Regions from separate parts of the Thalassococcus sp. genome, predicted to be linked through region 1. Evidence: riboswitches for the same ligand, from Rfam matches in the RefSeq annotation. Region 1 holds a riboswitch; the other holds the start of a gene.
What was found. Region 1 has a riboswitch for thiamine pyrophosphate ahead of thiD (bifunctional hydroxymethylpyrimidine kinase/phosphomethylpyrimidine kinase). Riboswitches for the same ligand answer to the same signal wherever they lie in the genome.
Positions count from the first base shown of each region.

Region 2: another riboswitch for thiamine pyrophosphate. It lies ahead of thiB (thiamine ABC transporter substrate binding subunit); the one in region 1 lies ahead of thiD (bifunctional hydroxymethylpyrimidine kinase/phosphomethylpyrimidine kinase).

Region 1 covers NZ_CEYADA010000009.1:112,005-116,213, forward strand. Annotated here, with positions in the region: gene AC4FIA_RS11810 (thiazole synthase) at 1-608, opposite strand, end outside; gene thiS (sulfur carrier protein ThiS) at 610-807, opposite strand; gene AC4FIA_RS11820 (FAD-dependent oxidoreductase) at 824-1,762, opposite strand; gene thiD (bifunctional hydroxymethylpyrimidine kinase/phosphomethylpyrimidine kinase) at 1,759-2,553, opposite strand; TPP riboswitch at 2,612-2,712, opposite strand; gene bioB (biotin synthase BioB) at 2,864-3,841, shown strand; gene AC4FIA_RS11835 (8-amino-7-oxononanoate synthase) at 3,838-4,209, shown strand, end outside.
Region 2 covers NZ_CEYADA010000010.1:21,180-25,388, forward strand. Annotated here, with positions in the region: gene AC4FIA_RS12185 (thiamine/thiamine pyrophosphate ABC transporter permease ThiP) at 1-1,254, opposite strand, end outside; gene thiB (thiamine ABC transporter substrate binding subunit) at 1,230-2,213, opposite strand; TPP riboswitch at 2,263-2,371, opposite strand; gene aroC (chorismate synthase) at 2,466-3,566, shown strand; gene ureG (urease accessory protein UreG) at 3,744-4,209, opposite strand, start outside.

The sequences.
Region 1 (4,209 bases):
TTCAACAGGACCGCATCGAACCCCATCTCCATCACCTGCGCCGCATGACTGGGCAGCCCGAGCCCCGCGTCCACCACCATCGGCACCTCGGGAAACTGGGCCCGCAGCGTGCGCAGACCGTAGGGGTTCATCAACCCGCGCCCCGTGCCAATCGGGGCACCCCACGGCATCAACACCTCGCAGCCCGCGTCCAACAGTTTGCCCGCAAGAACGCCGTCTTCGGTGGTATAGGGAAACACGCGGAATCCGTCTTCGGACAGAATGCGCGCCGCCTCGACCAGACCGAACGGGTCCGGCTGCAACGTGTCGGCATGGCCGATCACCTCAAGCTTGATCCAGTCCGTGTCGAAAACCTCGCGGGCCATATGCGCCGTGGTCACAGCCTCGCGCACTGAATGGCAGCCCGCCGTGTTCGGCAAAACGGGGATATCCAGTTCGCGGATCAGTTCCCAAAAATCGCCGCCACCCGCGGACTCGCGGCGCAACGACACTGTCGCCACGCCCGCTCCGGACCGGCGGAAAGCATCTGCCAAAACATCCGGTGACGGATATAGCGCCGTGCCCAGCATCAGGGGCGACGCGATCTCTGTTCCATAGAAAACCGGCATCTCAGCCCCCTTGCTTCGGGGCGAGGATTTCAAGCTGATCCCCCGGCTCAAGGCTTTGCGACGCGCGCATCGCGGCAGGCACAAAATTGGCGTTCAACGCGGTGGCCACACGTGCATCGCCATAGCCAAGTTCAGCCAGGGCGGCATCAAGCGTCTGTGCAGACACCTCCTGCACGGTTCCGTTCACTGTGATCTTCATTCAATGTGCTCCGGTTTTATGAGTTCAAAACAAGCGTCGCCGCCTCTTGGGCCAACGCGGGGGCCATCAAAAATCCATGGCGGAACAGGCCGTTGACGTGGATACGATCCGGCGCCTTCACCACGCGCGGCATGTTGTCGGGAAAAGCAGGGCGCGCGTCGGCGCCGATTTCCAGCACCTCGGCCTCGGCAAAGGCCGGGTGCAATGCGTAGGCGGCATTCAAGAGCTCGGCGATGCCGCGCAACCGTGCTGGCCCCTGATCGCCACTTTCGATCTGGGTCGCCCCCAGCATGTAGAGGCCTTCGCCGCGGGGCACGATGTAAATGGGGTGGCGCGGATGCAGCATCCTGATGGGCCGGTGCAGGGTCACATCAGGGGTGCGAAGGATCACCATCTCGCCCCGAACGCCGCGCAGCTTCGGCAGTTCATCCCGTGCCGCCAAACCGCGACAGTCGATCAACCGACCCGATATCGGACCATCCGTGAAGATGGATACACCCCGCCGCGCCAGACCGTCGCGCAAAACGGACAGGGCTTTGCGCGGGTCAAGATGGGCCTCGTCCTGAACAAAAAGGGCCTTTTGAAAACGCTCCGCCAGCGCCGGTTCCAGTTCGGAAATCTCAGGGGCGGACAAGGCGCGATGTTGGGGCACACGACGGCCGAACCGCACCAGTTCGCGCTGGTCACGGCCCAAAGCCACTACCAATGTGCCGCGCCGTTCAACCTGAACGCCCGCTGCCGCCCACCAGTCGGCAGCCCCCTGCCCCAAGGTGACAACTTCGGCCACGGCGGTTTCGCCTTCGCAAAACGGGGCCAGCATGCCGCCGGCATAGCGCGAACATCCCGTCAAACCGCCCTGCGGGTCGATCAGACGCACCGATGCCCCGCGCGTCGTCAGCTCATGTGCGACGCACAACCCCGCAACACCGGCCCCAAGGATTGTGACCTCGGTCATGGCCACATCGCGTGGAAATGATGAACCGGCCCGTGCCCCTGCCCGACGTCCAGTTGATCCGCCGCTAGGATCGCCTGATGCAACCAGTCGTGCGCCACCTGCACCGACGTTTTCATGTCACGGCCCTTTGCCAGCTCGGACGCGATGGCCGAGGACATCGAACACCCCGTGCCGTGCGTGTTGCGCGTATCCACGCGCGGCGCGGCAAAGCGGGTCATGTCATCCGCTGCAACAAGAAAATCCTCGCACAGCCGACCATCGGCGTGGCCGCCTTTCATCAAAACCGCCTGCGGCCCAAGCGCCCGCAACGCCTGACCCTGCGCCTGCGGGTCGCCAGCCATTGCACCATCCAGCAACCGTGCGGCCTCGGGCAGGTTCGGCGTCAACAGCGCAGCACGCGGCAGAAGGCATTTCGTCAGCGCATCAACCGCCGTGTCATCCAGCAAGGCATCACCGGACTTCGCCACCATCACCGGATCAAGAACGATAGGGCCGCGATACTCCGCCAGCGCATCAGCGACAGCTTCGACGACCTCGGCAGTGCCCAACATGCCGATCTTGATGGTATCCGGCGGAATGTCCGACAGGACCGACCGGATTTGTGCGGCAACCATCTCGGGCGACATCATCTGAACCGCCTGCACCCCTTGGGTGTTTTGCGCGGTGATCGCAGTGACGGCTGTCATTGCATAGACACCGCGCGCGGATGCGGATTTCAGATCGGCCTGAATCCCCGCACCACCGCCGCTGTCAGAGCCTGCGATAATCAATAATTTTGCGATCGTTCCCAACTGTGCCTCCATCAAGGGAACGGCACAGCAAACAAAAGGCAAAACGGCATGGAGAGCCATCTAGCGCGCTTCCGTTCCCTACGCCGGTATTGTCCGGATCAGGTTCGATGGGTTGACTGACGCCTCTCAGCCCGATGACGGGCACCCCAACGGATTCGACGTAACGCTATGTCCGGCCTGGGTTTTTGGCAAGGGGCGAAAAATCGTGGACTGTTGAGCAAGGGGCTGCGACCATAAATGGACTTGTCAGTCAGACCATAATCGATAAAAAAATATCCAAACAGAAAATCATATGGATTTTATCGATAAAATGACAAGCACGTCCAAAGAATGGAGCCGAGAGGCCGCCCAGACCCTGTACGACCAGCCACTCATGGACCTGCTGTTTCAGGCACAAACCGTCCACCGGCAGAACTTTGATCCGAACAAAGTGCAAACCTCGAAGCTTTTATCGATAAAAACCGGCGGCTGCGCCGAAGATTGTTCGTATTGCTCTCAGTCGGCCCGAAATGGATCGACGCTCCCCGCCTCGAAACTGATTGAGGTCGAACGGGTTCTGGCCGAGGCCCGTCGCGCCCGTGATGGCGGCGCGACACGGTTCTGCATGGGGGCCGCGTGGCGTGAACCGAAAGACCGCGACATGGACAGCCTTGTTGCCATGGTCGAAGGCGTGCGGGCCCTTGGCATGGAAAGCTGCATGACCCTTGGCATGCTTGATGACACGAAGGTCGTTCGCCTGCGGGACGCGGGTCTGGATTACTACAATCACAACATCGACACCTCCGAACGCTACTATTCCGAGGTCATCACCACCCGCACCTTCGCCGACCGCATCGACACGCTGAACCGCGTGAAAGAAGCAGGGATCAAGGTCTGCTCTGGCGGCATTCTGGGTATGGGGGAAGAAACGCAGGACCGTTTGGATATGCTGGTCACGCTTGCCAACCTTGACCCTGCCCCCGACAGTGTTCCGGTCAACATGCTGATGCCTCAGGCGGACACGCCTTTGGCCGATGCAGCCCCCGTTGACCCCATTGATTTCGTCCGGATTATCGCCGTGGCGCGGATCATGATGCCGCGGTCCTATGTCCGCCTGTCCGCAGGCCGTTCCGACATGAGCGAAGAGATGCAGGCAATGTGTTTCTTTGCCGGTGCAAACTCCATGTTCGTAGGCGAAACGCTTTTGACCGCCGAAAACCCCGAAGAAGACAAGGATGCACTGCTGTTTGCCAAACTGGGCATTCAGGCGGAAACCGCCGCCGGACAAAGCGCAAAGGCCGCAGAATGACCGCCCTTGGCAGACTGGCTGCATCGCTGGACGATCTTGACATGCGCCACCGTCGCAGACGCCTGATCCCGCAGGCGGGTCTGGATTTCGCATCCAACGACTATCTGGGCCTTGCAAACTCTGATGTCCTGCGCGCCGCCGCTGCCGATGCGCTGGCCCGTGGCGTGCCTTTGGGGTCCGGCGGATCACGGTTGCTGCGCGGCAATCACGCTGAACACGAAGCGCTTGAAGCAGAAGCCGCCGCCTTTTTCGGTACCGAAGCCGCGCTTTTTGTCGTTGGCGGGTTTCAGGCCAATCAGGCGATTTTTGCCGCACTTCCGGGGCCGGACGATCTGGTTCTATATGATGAACTGGTTCACGCCAGCACC
Region 2 (4,209 bases), on a different contig from region 1:
CCAAGCCCACGGCGTCAGGCCCAAAGCGGCGCTCAGCCGCGCATGGTCCTGCCGGATCGCCTCGGCCTCGGGGCGCAGAATGCGCAGGGCAAATGGCAGGCTGACCAATGCGTTGATCACTGCCGTAACCGGCAAGGCCACAGATAACGGGTTGATGTAAGGCCGCAAGATCAGGAACAGCCCCGTACCCAGCACCAAGGGCGACAATGCGATGCCCAGAAGGCCGATCAATTCGCCCCGACGCGTCGCGAGCGGCAGTGCCCAGAGGATGCAGAGCAGTGTCGAGCCCAAAGCAACCGACATCGAATGCCCCGCCGCCTGCCACACCGATGCGCCCAACATTGGCAAACCCGCCAGCCCGTTCCACGCAACCAGCGCCAAGGGCGTCAGCAGAAACAGCGCGGCCAGCATGATCCAGACCGCATCCAGCGCCAAACCTAATCGCCCAGTATCAAACCGCGTCACCACACGGTCCAACCCTGAACCAAACCCGTCGCCCCGCGCCAGCGCCAAAGCGGCCACACCTGCAACCACGGCCAGCACCAACTGCACCATGGACAGGCTCGCCGCGCGGGCCAGATCGAAATCAAAGCGCATCGCTTGATAGATCGCCAGCTCTACCGTCGTGGCCTTCGGCCCGCCGCCCAAGGTCAGCGCCACCGCAAAGGACGACAGGCAAATCACAAAGATCACCGCAAAGGCCCCGGGCGCGACGCGCAGCAGCATGGGCCACTCCAACACCTTGAACGCCGCCCAAGGGCGCAAACCCAGACCAGCGGACAGACGGAACCGTTCTGACGGGATCGCCAACCATCCTTGCAACAGCATCCGTGTCGCCAAGGGCAGGTTAAAGAACACATGCGCGATGATGACCCCGTGCAGGCCATAGATCGTCATGCTTGGCAGACCCAAGGCCCGCAGAAGTCCGTTGAAAATACCGTTGTTGCCGAACACCGCGATCAGGCCCAGCACAGCCACGATCACCGGCAGGATGAACGGCGCACCCAACAGAGCCACCAAGGCCCCGCGCCCGACAAACCGCCGCCGCGCCAACGCGCGAGCCACCGGAATGGCAAACAACACGCTGAGGCCCGCAGAAATCACCGCCTGCGTCAGCGTAAACCTGATCGCGCCCCAATCACCGGGCGCGAACCCGCCAACCCCGCCAGCCCGCAGTGACACTGCCACCACGGGCCCAAAGGTCAAAAGCGCGACAAGCGCGCCCGCGATTACTGCGAAAGCGCGGCGCGCCATGCCTCGATCGCTGTATCACGCAGCTCGGCTGCTTCGTCCTCGGAATAGAACAGAACCTTTTCAGGCAGGTTCAGCTCTTTGAAGCCTTCCGGCCATTTGTCCTGATCCAAAGCCGCAGGGATCGACCAGTTGCCAGTGGCAATCATCGACTGGAACTGTTCGGACAGGACAAACGCCATGAACTGGTCCGCCAGCTCCGGAACATCGGTGCTGGCGATTTTGGCGGCCAGTTCGACCATGAAATAGTGACCTTCAGGGAAGATCGCTGCCTTCTTGGTGCGGTCTTCTTCCGCGATGATGTGGTAGGCAGGGGATGTCGTGTAAGACAGCACCATGTCCGCCTCACCGTCGGTGAACAGGCCATAGCTTTCAGACCAGCCCTTCGTCACAGTCAGCACCTTGGGTGCCAGCTTTTCCCAAGCGGCCTGCGCCTGATCGCCGTAAACCGCCTGCACCCAAAGAACCAGCGCGAGGCCGGAAATGGATGTGCGCGGATCCTGAATGACCAGCTTCAGATCATCATCCGAGTTCACCAGCGCATCAAAGCTGGTGGGCGGATTGGCGATTTTTTCCTCGTTATATATAAACGCCGTATGCCCGTAGTTATAGGGCAGGAAGATCGCGTCATCCCACTCAAGCGGCAGGGTCAGCGGCGACAGGTCCACATTGTGCGGCGCAAACAGGCCGGTTTCGCGGGCCTTCTTGGTCACATCGGTGTTCAGGCCGAACACGATGTCGGCGTCAGTCTGGTCGCCTTCCAACAGGATGCGCGGCAACAGATCGCCCGGCTTGAACTGAAGATCGCAGCCGCATTCGGCCTCGAACAGTTCTTCGATCTTGGGGCCCGGCCCCCATTCGGATGTGATGTAGTCAGGTGCGTAAACCGTCAGCACATTGTCCTGTGCTGTCGCGGCAGTTGCCGCCATCAGTCCCGCAGCGATGATAAAGCCCTTGGTCATGGCATTCTCCACTCTGCGACGGACGGGCAAGGATGGAGCGGGACAAGGGTCCGTGGGCCATGGCCTTCCCTCCGCCGGTGTTAACCGGTTCAGGTTCGACGGGTTCGCGAAGCGTCGCATCTCAGCTTGGACCAACCCAAGCACCCCGAGGTGCGGCAACAGCTAGTGCCCCACGTAGGTGGATTCAAGCGAAATCCCTTGAGGGTCCGCGTCCCCTGCCCTAGGACGTCACCCAAGATCAGGAGATGCTTCATGAGCTTCAACACATTCGGCCACCTTTTCCGCGTCACCACATGGGGCGAAAGCCACGGACCCGCCCTTGGCTGCACTGTCGACGGCTGCCCCCCGGGCATCGCCGTGACCGAAGAAATGCTTCAGCACTGGCTGGACCGCCGCAAACCGGGCCAGAACCGCTACACCACCCAGCGCCGCGAACCTGACGCGGTGAAAATCCTGTCGGGCGTGTTCGAAGGCAAAACCACAGGCACGTCGATCCAGTTGATGATCGAAAACACCGACCAGCGATCCAAGGATTACGGCGAGATCGCCGAAACCTTCCGCCCGGGTCACGCCGATATCACCTACTGGCAGAAATACGGCATCCGCGACTATCGCGGTGGCGGCCGCTCGTCTGCGCGCGAAACAGCCGCCCGCGTGGCAGCCGGCGGCATCGCCCGCGCTGTTCTGGCCGACATGCTGCCTGACCTGAAAATCACCGGCTACATGACGCAAATGGGCCCGCATGGCATCACCGGCGACCGCGACATGGCCGAGATCGAGAACAACCCCTTCTGGGTGCCATCTGCTGACACAGCGGCTCAGTGGGCCGAGTATCTGGACGGCCTGCGCAAATCCGGTAGCTCTGTCGGCGCGGTGATCGAAGTTGTGGCCCAAGGCCTACCCGCAGGCATCGGCGCGCCGATCTACGCCAAACTGGACACCGACCTTGCCGCCGCGATGATGTCGATCAACGCGGTCAAAGGCGTGGAAATCGGCGAAGGCATGAACGCCGCCGCCCTGACAGGCGAAGAAAACGCCGACGAGATTTCAATGGGTCCGGACGGCCAGCCGATCTACGGCTCGAACCACGCAGGCGGCATCCTTGGCGGTATCTCTACCGGTCAGGACGTCGTCGTGCGCTTCTCAGTAAAACCCACATCGTCGATCCTGAAGCCGCGCGGGTCCGTTACGAAGTCCGGCAAGGATATCGAAGTCGTCACCAAAGGCCGCCATGACCCTTGCGTGGGTATCCGTGCCGTCCCGGTGGGCGAGGCGATGATGGCCTGCGTTCTGTTGGATCAGATCCTGATGGACCGCGCACAGACTGGCGGTAAACGCGGTCAGATCGGATAAGGGTTCCGCCGCGCTTCGCGCGCCGGCGTAGTGGGGGCTCTGCCCCCTTGGCCTTCGGCCAATTCCCCCGAAGGTATTTGTCGACAGAAAATACACTGTGCTCTGAGTGAGTATTTTCTGTCCCCAAATACCTCCGCCGGAGGCTCCCGCAATCAAACCTCGCGCGAGGTTTATGATTTACTCGGCAGCGATGGGTTTCAGGTCCAATCCACCGATATCGCAGAGCAGATCGATGATCTGGTCAACGCCTTTGTTGTGCTTGTTCTGCGCGAAGACAAAGGGCTTACCCGCCCGCATCTTTGTCGCGTCCCGCTCCATCACCTCAAGCGACGCACCCACGTAGGGTGCCAGATCGGTTTTGTTGATCACGAGGATGTCGGATTTACAAATCGCTGGCCCACCTTTGCGCGGGATTTCTTCGCCTGCGGCTACGTCGATCACGTAGATCGTCACATCCGCCAGTTCGGGCGAGAACGTTGCTGACAGGTTATCCCCACCGGATTCAATCAGCACCAGCTCCAGATCGGGGATCGCTTTGGTCAGCTCATCCACCGCCGCCAAGTTGATCGAAGCATCTTCGCGGATCGCCGTGTGGGGACAGCCCCCTGTTTCCACGCCGCGAATACGTTCCAATGGCAGCACC